DNA from 3 places in the Rhizobium sp. RSm-3 genome. Region 1 is predicted to be linked to each of the others. Evidence: predicted binding sites of a transcription regulator. Region 1 holds the regulator's gene; each other region holds the start of a gene.
What was found. The regulator PhoB, encoded in region 1, activates phosphate uptake and scavenging genes when phosphate is short. The targets are predictions, from matches to a motif close to TGTCATNNANCTGTCAT.

Region 1 (5,304 bases):
GGCGCACGCGCTCGGCGAAACCGCGCCGCTGCTCCTGATCGGCATGGTCGCCTTCGTCGCCAACGCGCCGACGACACCGCTCGATCCCTCGACGGCCCTGCCGGTGCAGGTCTATATGTGGGCCAACGAGGCCGAACGGGCCTTCGTCGAGCGTACTTCGGGTGCCATCATCGTCCTGCTCCTGTTCCTGATCGTCATGAACATGGGCGCCATCCTCTTGCGTCGTCGCTTCGAGCGCCGCTGGTAAACGGAGTTACAGATCATGAACATGTTGACGGAAGCTGCAGTTGAAAAGGCGCTGGATCAGAAGATGAGCAACGTCCCGTATAAGATGATCGGCCAGGATGTCTCGGTTTACTACGGCGAGAAGCGGGCGCTTTTCGATGTGAACCTGAACATCCGCGAAAACACCGTAACCGCGCTGATCGGCCCGTCCGGCTGCGGCAAGTCGACCTTCCTGCGGAGCCTGAACCGCATGAACGACACGATCGACGGTTGCCGCGTCGCCGGCAAGATCACGCTGGACGGCGACGATATCTATGATCCCGATATCGACGTCGTCGAACTGCGCGCCCGCGTCGGCATGGTCTTCCAGAAGCCGAACCCGTTCCCGAAGACGATCTACGAAAACGTCTCCTACGGCCCGCGCATCCATGGCCTTGCCAAGTCGAAGGCCGATCTCGACCAGATCGTCGAGACCAGCCTGCAGCGCGCCGGCCTCTGGAACGAGGTCAAGGACCGCGTGCACGAATCCGGCACCGGCCTGTCGGGCGGTCAGCAGCAGCGTCTCTGCATTGCGCGCGCCGTCGCCGTCAGCCCTGAAGTCATCCTGATGGACGAGCCCTGCTCGGCGCTCGACCCGATCGCCACCGCCAAGGTCGAGGAGCTGATCCACGAACTGCGCGAGAACTACACGATCGTCATCGTCACCCACTCCATGCAGCAGGCCGCGCGCGTTTCGCAGCGCACCGCCATGTTCCACCTCGGCAATCTGGTCGAGGAGAACGACACCGACAAGATGTTCACCAATCCCGACGATCCGCGCACCCAGGACTACATCATGGGTCGCTTCGGCTGATTTTGGCGTCACCAAGCCTTCCCGTTATTCGAGGATAAAGCCCCATGGCATCGACACATATTTATTCTGCCTATGATGATGATCTGAAGTTCCTGTCCCGGCGGATTTCCGAAATGGGCGGCCTGGCCGAGCAGATGGTCGCCGAATCCGTCCGGGCGCTGGTCAACGGCGATACGGCGCTCGCCCAGAAGGTCATCTCCGACGACGTGATCCTCGATCACGCCGAGCGCGAAATCGGCGACAAGGCGATCGTCACCATCGCCCGCCGTCAGCCGATGGCCGCCGACCTGCGCGAAATCATGGGTTCGATCCGCATCGCCGCCGATCTCGAACGCGTCGGCGACCTCGGCAAGAACACCGCCAAGCGCGTCATCGCCGTGCAGAGCACCGGCGTTCCCCGCAAGCTCGCCCGCGGCCTCGAGCATCTCTCCGAGCTGGCGCTCGTCCAGCTCAAGGAAGTGCTCGACGTCTACACGACACGCGCCGCCGACAAGGCGAGTGCGATCCGCGAGCGCGACAACGAGATCGACGCGATGTACACCTCGCTGTTCCGGGAGCTCTTGACCTACATGATGGAAGATCCGCGCAACATCACCAGCTGCACGCATCTTCTCTTCTGCGCCAAGAACATCGAGCGCATCGGCGACCACGCCACCAACATTGCCGAGACAATCTATTACATGGCGACCGGCGCCCAGCCGGAAGGTGACCGTCCGAAGGACGACAGCGCCAACACCGTCGGCGCGGTCACGGAATAACCGCCTAAACCAGACGATTGCGTGCGCGCCCATGTGGGGCGCGCAAAGAGGTCGCAGCCGATTTTTGTGAATTTGCGCAGGATGCATTGCTTAAATCACCCCCGGTTTAAGGATCATGCGCGAGGAGACCGACACGCATGATCCCGAGAGTTGCAGTTGTTGAAGACGAGGAAGCCCTGAGCGTGCTTCTCCGCTACAATCTCGAAGCTGAGGGCTTCGAGGTCGATACCATCCTTCGTGGCGACGAGGCCGAAATCAGGCTTCAGGAGCGCACGCCCGACCTTCTCATCCTCGACTGGATGCTGCCCGGCGTCTCCGGCATCGAGCTTTGCCGGCGCCTGCGCATGCGGCCGGAAACCGAGCGCCTGCCGATCATCATGCTGACGGCGCGCGGCGAAGAGAGCGAACGTGTCCGCGGACTGTCGACCGGAGCCGACGATTACGTCGTCAAGCCCTTCTCGACCCCCGAGCTCGTTGCCCGCGTCAAGGCGATGCTGCGCCGTGCCCGCCCCGAGGTGCTGTCGACCGTGCTGAAATGCGGCGATATCGAACTCGACCGCGAAACCCACCGCGTCCACCGCAAGAGCCGCGAAGTCCGCCTCGGCCCCACCGAATTCCGCCTGCTGGAATTCCTGATGTCGTCGCCCGGCCGGGTCTTCTCCCGCTCGCAGCTCTTGGACGGCGTCTGGGGCCACGACATCTATGTCGACGAACGCACCGTCGACGTCCATGTCGGCCGCCTGCGCAAGGCGCTGAACTTCTCCAACATGCAAGACGTCATCCGTACCGTCCGCGGCGCCGGCTATTCAATGGAAGCCTGAGGGGTATCTGACAAAGTCGAGCAAGCTCCGCCCCTCACCCTAACCGACCGGGGTCGAGCCACGCGTCTCGACCCGTCCTTCGGACCCCCGTAAACGGGGCGAGGGGACGTGCCTCTGCGAGAGGTGGGTGAGGGCCGAGAGGTTGCGGCATATCCCCTTCGCCCCGCGCGCGGGGAGAAGGTGCCGGCAGGCGGAGGGGCAGCCACACCCAACGCACTCACAAAAAAACGGGCCTTGCAGCCCGTTTTTGCATCTCGATAATGCCTTACCCGCTCAGCTTGCCCGCGCCGCTGCCCGGCGGCGTTCGTTGATCGGCTGGTAGGCGAGTTTCTGGTGGTAGCTGCAATAGGGCGAATTGTCCGGGGACTCGCAGCCGCAGAAGTGGAAGTCGTCCTTCAGCGGATCGCCGACCGGCCATTTGCAGGTGCGTTCGGTCAGTTCCGTCAGGCCGAGGCGGCGCGAGATCGGCACGACCACGTTGCCCTTCGGCACGTATTCCATTTCCTCGACCGTTTCGATCTCGATCTCTTCCTTCAGCATCGTCGCGCCCTGCTGGCGGGTAACGGTGCGGGTGGCGATCCGGGAGGCGTAGTTCGGCGCGCGCGGCGCAGATGTATTGCGTTTCGGCGTCCGCGCCGTGGCGGCGGTGCCGCCGGCCTTGGCGCGGCCGGGAAGGCTCAGCCTGTGTACCTTGCCGATCACGGCGTTTCTGCTGACGCCGCCAAGTTGTGCCGCGATCTGGCTGGCGCTCAGTCCTTCGGCCCAAAGCTTCTTGAGTTTCTCGACCCGCTCGTCTGTCCAGTTCATGCCCTGTCTCCACCTTTCGCGTTGGTGATGGCAGAATCCCTCACCGTTGTCCCGGAAGCCTCCGAAACAAGAAACGCCTGATCAATTTTGGTGACTAGTTCCGCCGCATGCAGTCTAGTAATTGAACTTTAACCTAGTGTGAGCCTGACTCCGTGACAAGAGTCGCATGAATCCGGATGAATCGAATTCGGAGTTTTCCCCAACTTGCTGCCCCGGCGTGTCATTTCTGCAATATTGCCTGTTGAAGGTCGAAAACACCGCTGTACAAGCTTGCTGCATGCGCTAAGGGCGCAGTTTTGTTGACATTGCAGCGCGAAAAGGAAATAGTACCGCTGGCCGCCGCAAGGCGGCATTTTTGATTTTTCGGGCCTGGTTTTCTTAGCCGGAGTCCGTTGCTAGATAACGCTGATCGGGAGACCCGCGCCATGGCCGAAGCCGCGCCGCTTTATGACACCTATTCTCGTGCCCCGCTGCGGTTCGAGCGAGGCGAGGGCGTATGGCTGATCACCGAAGGCGGCGAGCGTTATCTCGATTTCGGCGCCGGCGTCGCCGTCACCTCGGTCGGACACAGCAACCCGCATGTGGTCGGCGCCTTGAAGGAGCAGGCCGACAAGGTCTGGCACCTCTCCAACATCTATGAAATCCCCGGCCAGGAGCGCCTGGCCAAGCGGCTGACGGACGCGACCTTCGCTGACAAGGTGTTCTTCACCAATTCGGGCGCCGAGGCGCTTGAATGCGCGATCAAGACGGCGCGCCGCTACCAGTTTTCCAAGGGCCATCCCGAGCGCTTCCATGTCATCACCTTCGAAGGCGCCTTCCATGGGCGCACGCTGGCGACCATCGCCGCCGGCGGCCAGGAGAAATATCTCGAAGGTTTCGGCCCAAAGGCGCCGGGTTTCGATCAGGTGGCTTTCGGCGATATCGAAGCGGTCCGCGCCGCCATCACCGATGCGACGGCGGCCATCCTCATCGAGCCGGTGCAGGGCGAGGGCGGTGTGCGCCCCGCCACCCCCGAATTCATGAGGGCGCTGCGCCAGATCTGCGACGAAAACGGCCTGCTGCTGATCCTCGACGAGGTCCAGACCGGCGTCGGCCGCACCGGCAAGCTCTTTGCCCATGAGTGGTCGGGCGTGACGCCCGATATCATGGCGGTCGCCAAGGGCATCGGCGGCGGTTTCCCGCTCGGCGCCTGCCTGGCCACCGCAGAGGCCGCCTCCGGCATGCAGGCCGGCACGCACGGCTCGACCTATGGCGGCAATCCGCTCGCCATGGCCGTCGGTGGCGCCGTGCTCGACATCATCCTCGCCGAAGGCTTCCTCCAGCAGGTGCGCGACGTCGCACTCGTTTTCCGCCAGGGCCTCGCCTCGCTGAAGGATCGTTATCCCGATGTGATCGAGGATATCCGAGGCGAGGGGCTGCTGCTCGGCGTCAAGGCCGCTATTCCCTCGGCTGAACTGCTGCAGGCGATCCGCGCCGCGCATCTGCTCGGCGTGCCCGCCGGCGACAACGTCATCCGCCTTCTCCCGCCCCTCGTCGTCACCGCCGAGGAAGCCCGCGAGGGCCTTGCCCGCATCGAACGCGCCGCCGAGAGCATCCGCGCCTCCAAGGTCAAGAAGACGGCTTGAAAGGATTGTGCCTGCGGGCGCACGACAGGTAAGAACATGGCTCCTAAACATTTCCTCGATCTTTCGGCCGTCACCTCAGCCGACCTCAGAACCATCATGAACGATGCGCTCGCCCGCAAGCAGGCCTTCAAGGCCGGCAAGGGCGACAAGCCGCTCGCCGGCAAGATGCTGGCGATGATCTTCGAGAAACCGTCGACGCGCACCCGCGTCTCCTT
Region 2 (5,304 bases), on a different contig from region 1:
CCTGTTCATGGCCGCCCTTGCCGGCCTTGCCGTCCTGACGGCCTATGACCGCTTCATCGCCGTCGTCTTCGTCGGCGCGATCGTCTTCGCCTTCGTCGTGCTGCGTCTCGTCGCAGCAGCGATTGCCTGGCTTGCGCGCCGCAGCCCGCGCGTCAATTCGCCGGCGCTCAGGCTTGCGATCGGCAACATCCACCGTCCCGGCGCGCTGACGCCGTCGGTGGTGCTCTCCCTCGGCCTCGGCCTGGCATTGCTGGTGACGCTGACCCTGATCGACGGCAATCTGCGCCAGCAGCTGACCGGCCGGATGAACGAGGGCGCGCCGAACTTCTTCTTCGTCGATATCCAGAGCGCCGAGGTCGATGCTTTCCGCGATCTCGTCCAGGCGCAGGCACCGAAGGGCAAGCTCATGGAGGTGCCGATGCTGCGCGGCCGGATCGTCGCCTTCAACGGCGAGGACGTCAGCAAGATGACCGTGCCGGCCGCCGGCCGCTGGGTGCTGAACGGCGATCGCGGCATCACCTATGCCGACACCCTGCCGGAAAATGCCGCGCTGACCGAAGGCAGCTGGTGGGACAAGGATTACAGCGGCGAGCCGCTCGTCTCCTTCTCCTCGGAAGAGGCGCATGAACTCGGCCTGAAGATCGGCGACAAGGTCACGGTCAACGTGCTCGGCCGCAACATCACCGCCAAGATCGCCAATCTGCGCCGCGTCCAATGGGAATCGCTGTCGATCAATTTCGTCATGGTGTTCTCGCCGAACACTTTTCGCGGCGCGCCGCATGCGTGGCTCGCGACCCTGACCGATCCCTCCTCGACGCCAGCCGAAGATGCGGCAATCCTGAAATCCGTCACCAACACCTATCCAACGATCACCAGCGTCCGCGTCAAGGACGCGATCGACATCGTCAACCAGCTGGTGGCGCAGCTTGCGACCGCGATCCGCGCCGCCGCCTCCGTCGCCCTCATCGCCTCGATCCTCGTCCTTGCCGGGGCGCTTGCCGCCGGAAATCGGGCGCGCACCCACGACGCGGTGGTGCTGAAGACGCTCGGCGCCACCCGCGCCATGCTGATTCGCGCCTTCAGCTACGAATACCTGATCCTTGGGCTGGCGACCGCAATCTTCGCGCTGATGGCCGGCGGCGTTGCCGCCTGGTTCATCGTCGCCCGCATCATGCGCCTGCCCTCAACCTTCCTGCCCGATGTGGCGGGGCTGACACTCGTCACCGCCCTCGTCCTAACGGTCGGCATCGGCCTGATCGGCACATGGCGCATCCTCGGCCAGAAGGCGGCGCCCGTCCTGCGCGAGCTTTGACCGGGCAGCGGCAGCCAAACCCTTCACCTTACGGCGATTTAACCGGCCGGGCCGTTGCAACCCTCTTGTTTGCGATGAACGAAAGCCTCATATTGTCGGCAGGCATGCTGGAGCTCCGCAGCGGCGCCCGGGTCGAAAACCCGACACCGTATCTCCATCGGAGCTTTTAAGAGGAAACTATGGCTGACCTTCGTAACTATCAAAGCCGCGCTCAGACCGGCGAGATGATTGATCAAGGCCTGCGCGCTTATATGCTCAAGGTTTACAACCTGATGGCGCTGGGTCTGGCGATCACCGGTGTGGCCGCATATCTCGGATTCAACTTCGCTGTTCAGGACGGACAACTCACCCAGTTCGGCGTACTGCTGTTCCAGTCGCCCTTGCGCTGGGTCGTCATCCTCGCGCCGCTCGCGGCCGTCTTCTTCCTGAGCTTCCGCATCAATAGCATGAGCGTGGCCGCCGCACAGACGACCTTTTGGGTCTATGCCGGCCTGGTCGGCCTGTCGCTCTCGTCGATCTTCCTGGTCTACACCGGCCAGAGCGTCGTTCAGACCTTCTTCGTCACCGCCGCCTCCTTCGGCGCGCTGTCGCTTTACGGCTACACGACGAAGCGTGATCTGTCGGCGATGGGCTCGTTCCTGATCATGGGTCTTTTCGGCCTGATCATCGCGTCGATCGTCAACATCTTCCTGGCTTCGTCGGCCATGCAGTTCGCGATCTCGGTGATCGGCGTTCTGATCTTCGCAGGCCTGACCGCCTACGACACGCAGCGGATCAAGGAACTGTACCTGGAAGCCGATGACGTTGCCGTGGCCGGCCGCAAGGCGATCATGGGCGCGCTGACGCTCTATCTCGACTTCATCAACCTCTTCATGTTCCTGCTGCAGTTCATGGGCAACCGCAAATAAGCAGACACACTGAAATCGAAAAGGCGGCTTCGGCCGCCTTTTTTGTTGCGCTGATTTTCCTGGGATGATTTTAGAAGAGCCTTGCCCTCCTGATGGACCCGCCGCCGAAATGTCCTTCCTCCTGCGCAATGCTTCCGAAGCCGATATCCCCGCCATTGCCGAAATCTACCGCGAATCCGTGCTGAACGGCACGTCGAGCTACGAGATCACGCCGCCGTCAGAGGCCGAGATGGCGCAGCGCTTGGCGGCGATTGTCGGCCAGCAATATCCCTATATCGCCGCAGCCGGTGCGGATGGAAGCCTGCTCGGCTATGCCTATGCCTCGGCCTTTCGCGTCCGCCCGGCCTATCGATGGATGGTCGAGGACTCGATCTATCTGACGCCCGAAGCCCGCGGCCGCGGCATCGGCAAAGTACTGATGGCCGAGCTGATCGACCGCTGCACCAGTCTCGGTTTTCGTCAGATGATCGCCGTCATCGGCGGCGCCAGCCCCGCCTCGATCGCACTTCATCTCAAGGCGGGCTTCGTGGAGGTCGGCCTGATGAGGGGCGCCGGCTACAAACACGGCCGCTGGCTGGATACGATGCTCATGCAGCGCGTCCTCGGCGAGGGCATGACGACCGATCCGGATCCGTCGACCTATCCCGGCACGCTGTTTGCAGGCTGATTCGGCTTACTTATCGACCAGCTTCAGTGTCTTGTCGAACACCCTCAGCACCTGGTGCAGCTCGTGACCGCGCTTCAGGATGGTGCCGTGGACGTTGATCACGGAATAGGCGCCCTGCTTGGCGGCGAGCTTGGGATTTTTCTCGATGCGGAAGAGTGGCATTTCACCGGAGCGCTTGAAGACGGAAAATACCGCCCTGTCCTTCAGGTGATCGATGGCGTAGTCGCGCCATTCACCGTCGCCGACCATACGGCCGTAGATCCACAGGATCGCATCCAGTTCGCGCCGATGAAAGGTCACCGGAAGCGGATCCTTGCTCTGCTTGTATTCCCTGAGATCGACGACGACTGAGGAACTATTGTCGACGGAACGGCCTTCGCCGTGTCGCAAATCCGGCTGATCTGTCATTCAGTCTCCAAGGCCTCTGCATGTGACAGGTGGGTGACAGTGTGCCCGAGCCGCCGCAAATTGCAAGAGCGCCGGCCGTCACATTCGGCCGCACTACAGCGCCGCGCGTCAGCGCGCATGGACGCTGCAGCACTTTGAATCGGCGCGTCGTCCGATGCGGGTGACAGCGCTGTGGCTTTCTCGGCAGCGCCGCATTTCAGTCAAAACAGCGCCTCATTTGCAGGAGATTTATGAAGCCCGGTTTGGCGCCAGCGCGCCAAAGGGCCCGGCGGAGCGTATCGACCTTAACCCCAGCCCCGAATACGCTCAGCCGGGCCGCCCGGTACTTCATCCGCAAGCGGATGAAATCTCAGATGTTTTTTCCCGCCATCACCACGGTCGCGCCAAGGATCGCCGCCGGATCGCCATTGTCGCTCGCCGATTGCAGCAGGATCGCGCAGCCCTCGAGCTGCGGCCGCTGCAGGACGCTGGCCGGCAGCGTCAGACTGGTCGCCTTGCCGTCCCACATGCCGACCGTTTCGACATTGGTGACGCTGTGCAGATAGGAGAGCTTCTTGCCGCTGTTCTCGCCTTTTTCGACCTCGATCGTCTTTTCCTTGTCGAAATAGACCATCACGACATTGGCTTTGCCCTGTCCCGCGCCGATCTTGATCTCCAGCTCGTCGCCGCGCATCGACGCGCTGATGGGAACGGTCAGCCCGTTACCTTCGCTGCTGTAGGTGTCGATCTTGCTATTGATGCCGTTGAGATCGGCGCCGGCCAGATGGCCGCGCCCGTTGACGATCGCCTGCGGCGTATAGACGTTGCTGCGGCCCATCGTCCTGGCATAGCCATACTGCCGCTCGGTGTTTTCCTTGGAGCTCAGCGTATCGGCCCAGCCGAGGTAGTTCCAGTAATCGACATGATAGGCGAGCGCGATGACATCGCCCTGGCTCACCAGTTTGCGAAAAGCCGCGTCAGCCGGCGGACAGGAAGAGCAGCCCTGTGCCGTGAAGAGTTCGACGACACCTTTCGGCGCGCCGTCTTCGGCCTGCAGCGGGCCTGACAGAACAACGCCGGCGATCAGCGGAATCAGAAAACGGGGGGACATTCACCTGCACCTCTTTTTCAGCGCCCACGGCGTGTTCCAACCGGAGGCCCTGACATATGAACGTACGAATAATCCTTCCGGGTCCAAACGAAAAGTCACGAACGGGTGAGACGCAGCGCAACCGGAACCCGCAGAAAACAAATCATTGTGAGCCCCCTCAAATACCGCCGCCGCAAAGAAAAGCCGCCGGAAACTGCTCTCCGGCGGCCACTATCATACGAGGCTATTAACAATCAGGCAGCCAGATCGCGCAGAACCGTCTGCAGGATACCGCCATTGTTGAGGTAGACCACCTCGTCGAGCGTGTCGACGCGCGACAGCAGCGGAACTTCCTTCACGGTGCCGTCGCCATAGGTGATCCTGGCGATCTTCTTCTCGCGCGGCTTGATCTTGTCGAGACCTTCGATGGTGACGAGTTCGTCGCCCTTGAGGCCGAGGCTTTGCCAGGTCGTGCCCTCTTCGAAGACGAAGGGGATGACGCCCATGCCGACCAGGTTCGAGCGATGGATGCGCTCGAAGGACTGGGCGATCACGGCCTTGACGCCGAGCAGGTTGGTGCCCTTGGCAGCCCAGTCGCGCGAGGAGCCGTTGCCGTATTCGACACCGGCGAAGATGACGAGCGGCACGCCTTCGGCCTTGTACTGCATCGCGCCGTCGTAGATCGACGTCTCTTCCTTCGACGGGTAGTGGATGGTGTAGCCACCTTCCTTGCCGTTCGGGCCGAGCATGTGGTTGCGGATGCGGATATTGGCGAAGGTGCCGCGCATCATCACTTCATGGTTACCGCGGCGCGTGCCGTACTGGTTGAAGTCGGCAACCGCGACCTCGTGGTCGATGAGGTAAGCACCGGCCGGCGATGCCGCCTTGATCGAACCGGCCGGCGAAATGTGGTCGGTGGTGATCTTGTCGCCGAACAGGC
Region 3 (5,304 bases), 400 kb from region 1:
GTCGCACCGGATGATGGTGATGAAGGACGGCTACGTCATCGAACACGGGCTCACCGACCGGGTGCTCGACGATCCGCGCGAACCCTACACGCAGCTGCTGGTCTCCTCGATCCTGCAGGTCTGAGCACTACGGCAGGTCCAAAACCAGGAAGAAGACATCATGCCAACGCCCCTCGTCGTTTCCGAAGTCTCGAAAAGCTTCACCATGCACCTGCGCGACGGCATCAGGCTGCCCGTCGTTTCCAATGTCGCCTTCTCGGTCGCCTCAGGCGAATGCGTCGTGCTCGGCGGCCCCTCGGGCGTCGGCAAGAGCTCGCTGCTGAAGATGATCTACGGCAATTACGCCGTCGATACCGGCCAGATCCTCATCCGCCACGATGAGCGCATCGTCGATCTCGCCGCCGCCGATCCGCGCACCATGCTCCACGTGCGGCGCCATACGCTCGGTTACGTCAGCCAGTTCCTGCGCACCGTGCCGCGCGTGGCGGCAATCGACGTGGTCGCCGAACCGCTCGTGGCGCGCGGCGAAGACGCCGTCGCGGCTCGGGAAAAGGCCGGCGCTCTGCTTGCCAGGCTCAACCTGCCGGAGGCGCTCTGGCAGCTTCCGCCCGCCACCTTCTCCGGCGGCGAGCAACAGCGTGTCAACATCGCCCGCGGCTTCATCACCGGGCACACGATCCTGCTTCTCGACGAACCCACAGCTTCGCTCGACGCGAGGAACCGCGCCGTCGTCGTCGGCATGATCGAGGAGAAAAAGCAGGCGGGCGTCGCGCTTCTCGGCATTTTCCACGACGAGGAAGTGCGCGAAGCCGTCGCCGACCGCATCCTCGACGTCCAGCTTTTCTCTCCCGGAAAGATCGCCGCATGAGCCGCAAGCTGGGTATCGAGCCCTATGTCCATGAGACGGCCTCCGTCAGCGATTCCAGCTTCGGGCGCTTTACGGAGGTCTCCGAGCGCTGCCGCATCAGCGAGGCGACCTTCGGCGACTATTCCTACATCATGCAGGATGGCTCCGTCTGGTGCGCGACGATCGGCAAATTCGTCAATATCGCCGCCGCCGTGCGCATCAACGCCACCAACCATCCGACCTGGCGTGCGACGCTGCATCATTTCACCTATCGCGCCGCCGACTACTGGCCGGACGGCGACATGGAGGAGGACTTCTTCGCCTGGCGGCGCGCAAACCGCGTCACGATCGGCAATGACGTCTGGATCGGCCATGGAGCGACCATTCTGCCGGGCGTCAGTGTCGGCAACGGCGCGGTGATCGGCGCCGGCGCCGTCGTCTCGAAGGACGTTGCGGCCTACTCGATCGTCGGCGGCGTGCCGGCCAAACCAATCCGAGAGCGGTTTTCGAAAGCGGTCGGCGAACGCCTGGACAGGCTTTCCTGGTGGGACTGGGAGCACGACCGGCTGCGCCTGGCGCTGCAGGATTTCCGCAACCTGAGCGCGGAAGATTTCCTGGTCCGCTACGGCGGCTAAACTTGCGATTTAGGCACGGAGAATTGTGACACGAACTACACAAATATGACATTTGAGGTTCATGAAGCGGGACTAATGCGATGCTGACCGAGGCCTGGAGCGCAAGGGAAGAGCATGATGTTCGAGCTGAAGGATGTCACCCGTCGTTTCGGAAACAAGCTCGCCGTTGATACCGTCACGCTCGCCATTCCCCAGGGTCAGATGGTCGGCATCATCGGCCGCTCCGGCGCCGGCAAGTCGACGCTCTTGCGCATGATCAACCGCCTGCAGGAGCCGAGTTCCGGCTCCATCCATTTCGCCGGCGTCGAGGTTTCCGGGCTTCGCGGCGGGGCGCTGCGCAACTGGCAGCGCGACTGTGCGATGATCTTCCAGCAGTTCAACCTGGTGCCGCGCCTCGATGTTCTCACCAATGTCATGCTCGGCCGCCTCAATCACCGCTCGACGCTTCTCAGCCTGCTCAACATCTTCACCCGCGAGGAACGCGTGCACGCGATCGCAGCGCTCGAACGCCTCGGCATCGAGCAGACGGCATTGCAGGCGGCCGGCACGCTTTCCGGCGGCCAGCAGCAGCGCGTGGCGATTGCGCGGGCGCTGATGCAGAGCCCGAAGATGGTGCTCGCCGACGAGCCGATCGCCTCGCTCGATCCGCTCAACGCCAAGATCGTCATGGATGCGCTGCGCGATATCAACGAGCGCGAGGGCATCACCGTCATCACCAACCTTCATACGCTCGATACCGCCCGCAACTATTGTGAGCGCATCGTCGGCATGGCCGGCGGCCGCGTCGTCTTCGACGGCAAGCCCTCGGAGCTGACCGCTGAGGCGGTGAGGGCAATCTACGGGACGGGCAAGGATGGCGCCGGCATCGACGAAACGATGACCTCGACATCGATCAATCCCGCTCCCGAGCGGGCAGACAATCAATCCGCCGGCACCCAGCCGCTGGCGCTGGCCGGTCTCTGAGCGAGGCGGCCGCGATCGAAAGCCCGCGTCAAGGGCACACTTCTTCGTAACGGAAGACCGGGGGCACCGGTCAATAGGAGAGACATATGTTGAAGAAAGCACTCTTTGCGGCAACGGCGCTCTTCGCGCTCGCCGGCGCCGCCCATGCAGCTGATCTCAAGGAATTCCGCATCGGCATCCTCGGCGGCGAAAACGAAACCGACCGCCTGCGCAACTATGCCTGCCTTGCCGACCATCTGAAGCAGGAATTCGGTTTCGAGAAGGTATCGCTGTTCCCGGCCGCCGATTATGACGGCGTTATCCAGGGCCTGCTCGGCGGTACGCTCGACTTTGCCGAACTTGGCGCTTCCGGTTATGCGGCCGTCTACATCAAGGATCCGAAGGCGGTTACGCCGATCCTGACGACGCAGCAGAAGGACGGCTCGACCGGCTATCACTCGATCGGCCTGGCACTGAAGTCTTCCGGCATCAAGACCATCAAGGACGCCAAGGGCAAGAAACTCGGCTACGCCGATCCGGATTCCACCTCCGGCTATCTCGTGCCCCTGACGCAGATCCCGAAGGACACGGGCATGCCGAACGACAAGTTCTTCGCCTCGACGCAGTTCAATGGCGGCCACGAGAACAACCTTCTCGCCGCCTATGACGGCAAAGTCGACATTGCCGTCGACGACTCGTCCGGCATCGGCGATTTCAAGGACGGCTACACCTCCGGCACCTTCCGCAAGGAAGTCGACAAGGGCGCCGTCGATCCGAACAAGCTGGTTGAAGTCTGGCGCTCGCCGCTGATCCCGAACGGCCCGCTCGTCGTTCGCAACGCTCTCGGTGAGGACTGGCAGACGAAGCTCGCAGCCTTCTTCACGGCGCTGCCGGAGAAGGATCACAAGTGCTTCGCCGCTATTGAAGGCGGCGACTACAAGGGTTACGCCCCTGTGAAGCACGAGTTCTACAACACCGTCGTCGAAGTCCGTAAGGCTGCCATCGGCGGCTGATCGGTCTTCTGAATGCAGGGCGGCCGGAAACGGCCGCCCTTTCTTCGTAACGGGCGAGGCGTCCATGACTGTTGCCGAGATACAGCCACACATGCAGAGCACCAGGGAGATCCGCACCGCCTGGGAACGGATGGTCGCCAGGCGCCGTTTCTACACCGTGCTCGGCCTGGTGATCCTCATCGCGGCTTTCGCAAGTTCCGTCCGCTTCGCCGACGAGAGCAATGCCGGCCATTTCTTCGACCGCCTGCCGCATCTTTTCGACTTCCTGAGCTGGCTCATTCCCAAGGACTGGAACGACGTCTGGCGCGCGCTGTTCGACATAGCGAGCGTCAACGACAAGGGCGGCGAGGAATTCAACTTCGACAAGGGCCGTGTCTATATCTCGGGCGCCTTCTACATTCCCGAATATTTCGAGCTGATGATCGTCACCATCAACGTGGCGCTGCTTTCGACGCTCATCGCCTTCGTCTTTGCCGTTCCGTTGAGCTTCTTTGCCGCGCGCAACCTGACGCGTTCCTGGCCGCTGCGCATCTTCACCAAGCGCCTGATGGAATTTCTGCGCGCCTTCCCCGAGATCGTCATTGCCGGCCTGTTTTCGGCAATCCTGTCGATCGGGCCGGTCGCCGCCATCATCGCCATCACCCTGCACACAACAGGCGCGCTCGGCAAACTCTTCTACGAGGTGGCCGAGAATATCGACATGAAGCCGCATGAGGGCATGAAAGCGGTCGGCGCTAACTGGTGGGAGCGCGTTCGCTTCGCGGCGCTGCCGCAAGTGCTGCCGAATTTCACCTCCTATGCGCTGCTGCGGCTCGAGATCAACGTGCGCGCCTCGACCATCATCGGCGCCGTCGGCGGCGGCGGCATCGGCGAGGAGCTGAAGCTGTCGATCTCGCGCGGCTTCGGCGCCAAGACGATGGCGCTCGTTCTACTGCTGTTCGTGACGATCGTCGCCGTCGACCAGTTCTCCGCATGGCTGCGCCGCCGCCTCGTCGGCGAGCACGCCTTCCTCCTGCAACATTGAGGCTGCCATGACGGTGATCGACGCAAACCGCATGAACGAAATCGAAGCGCGCTATCCGGAATATTTCCACCGGTCGTTCCGCCAGCGTTTCGGCGGGCTGATGATCCTGATCGCGACGCTGCTCTACAGCCTCTATGCCGTCTGGTTCTTCGACCTGCCCAAGCTTTTCGCCGAAGCCCATTGGGAGCGCGTCGGCATCTATCTCAGCCAATGGGTGAGCTATGACGTTCAGCCGGAATTCCGCATCCAGGACGACGGCTCGATCGAGGTGCGTTATCCGCGTTTCTCGCCGCTCGGCGACAATCCGCATCCGGACTGGCTGGTCGACAATCCCGATGGCAGCATCACCGTTTCGATCAGCGGCGTCAGCCGCACCGTCACCGTGTCGAAGAGCCGGACGATCGTCACCGCGCATGGCATCAGCGTCCCCGTCAAGGTCACGAGCGGTGCGCTTGAGGTGGTCGGGCCGGTGCCCGGCTGGATGACCGTCTATGACGACAATGTGCTTGCCGATCTCGGCTTTGCCGGCAATGTCAGCATCTCCGTCGACCGGGTGAAAATCCGCAAGCGTTTCATCGGCTGGGCGAATTTCATCTTCGACACGCAATCCTCCTTCTTCGACAAGCCGGCTGGCGAGGTCGTCAGCCTCATCGTCTCCGGACCGCGCATCAAGCCCGACCAGTCCAACCTGTCGCTCGCCTTCGACGACATCTGGAACAACAGCGAATGGCAGCATGGCGACGTCTGGACCAAGCTTTTCCAGACGATCGTCATGGCATTCCTCGGAACGCTGCTGGGGTCGCTTGCCGCTTTCCCGCTCGCCTTCCTGGCGGCGCGCAACAT

Region 2: the regulator PhoB is predicted to act here: its motif matches at 3,318-3,334, upstream of BBJ66_RS32570 (DUF2794 domain-containing protein).
Region 3: the regulator PhoB is predicted to act here: its motif matches at 1,517-1,533, upstream of phnC (phosphonate ABC transporter ATP-binding protein).

The regions. Positions count from the first base shown of each region.
Region 1 covers NZ_MAWZ01000001.1:554,860-560,163, forward strand. Annotated here, with positions in the region: gene pstA (phosphate ABC transporter permease PstA) at 1-247, shown strand, start outside; gene pstB (phosphate ABC transporter ATP-binding protein PstB) at 263-1,078, shown strand; gene phoU (phosphate signaling complex protein PhoU) at 1,123-1,836, shown strand; gene phoB (phosphate regulon transcriptional regulator PhoB) at 1,974-2,657, shown strand; gene BBJ66_RS02735 (GcrA family cell cycle regulator) at 2,931-3,464, opposite strand; gene BBJ66_RS02740 (aspartate aminotransferase family protein) at 3,890-5,089, shown strand; gene argF (ornithine carbamoyltransferase) at 5,126-5,304, shown strand, end outside.
Region 2 covers NZ_MAWZ01000060.1:219,075-224,378, forward strand. Annotated here, with positions in the region: gene BBJ66_RS32555 (ABC transporter permease) at 1-1,312, shown strand, start outside; gene BBJ66_RS32560 (Bax inhibitor-1/YccA family protein) at 1,492-2,220, shown strand; gene BBJ66_RS32565 (GNAT family N-acetyltransferase) at 2,330-2,887, shown strand; gene BBJ66_RS32570 (DUF2794 domain-containing protein) at 2,894-3,295, opposite strand; gene BBJ66_RS32575 (DUF1223 domain-containing protein) at 3,645-4,385, opposite strand; gene acnA (aconitate hydratase AcnA) at 4,619-5,304, opposite strand, start outside.
Region 3 covers NZ_MAWZ01000001.1:158,993-164,296, reverse strand. Annotated here, with positions in the region: gene phnK (phosphonate C-P lyase system protein PhnK) at 1-124, shown strand, start outside; gene phnL (phosphonate C-P lyase system protein PhnL) at 161-868, shown strand; gene BBJ66_RS00720 (DapH/DapD/GlmU-related protein) at 865-1,482, shown strand; gene phnC (phosphonate ABC transporter ATP-binding protein) at 1,600-2,445, shown strand; gene phnD (phosphonate ABC transporter substrate-binding protein) at 2,532-3,437, shown strand; gene phnE (phosphonate ABC transporter, permease protein PhnE) at 3,502-4,461, shown strand; gene phnE (phosphonate ABC transporter, permease protein PhnE) at 4,469-5,304, shown strand, end outside.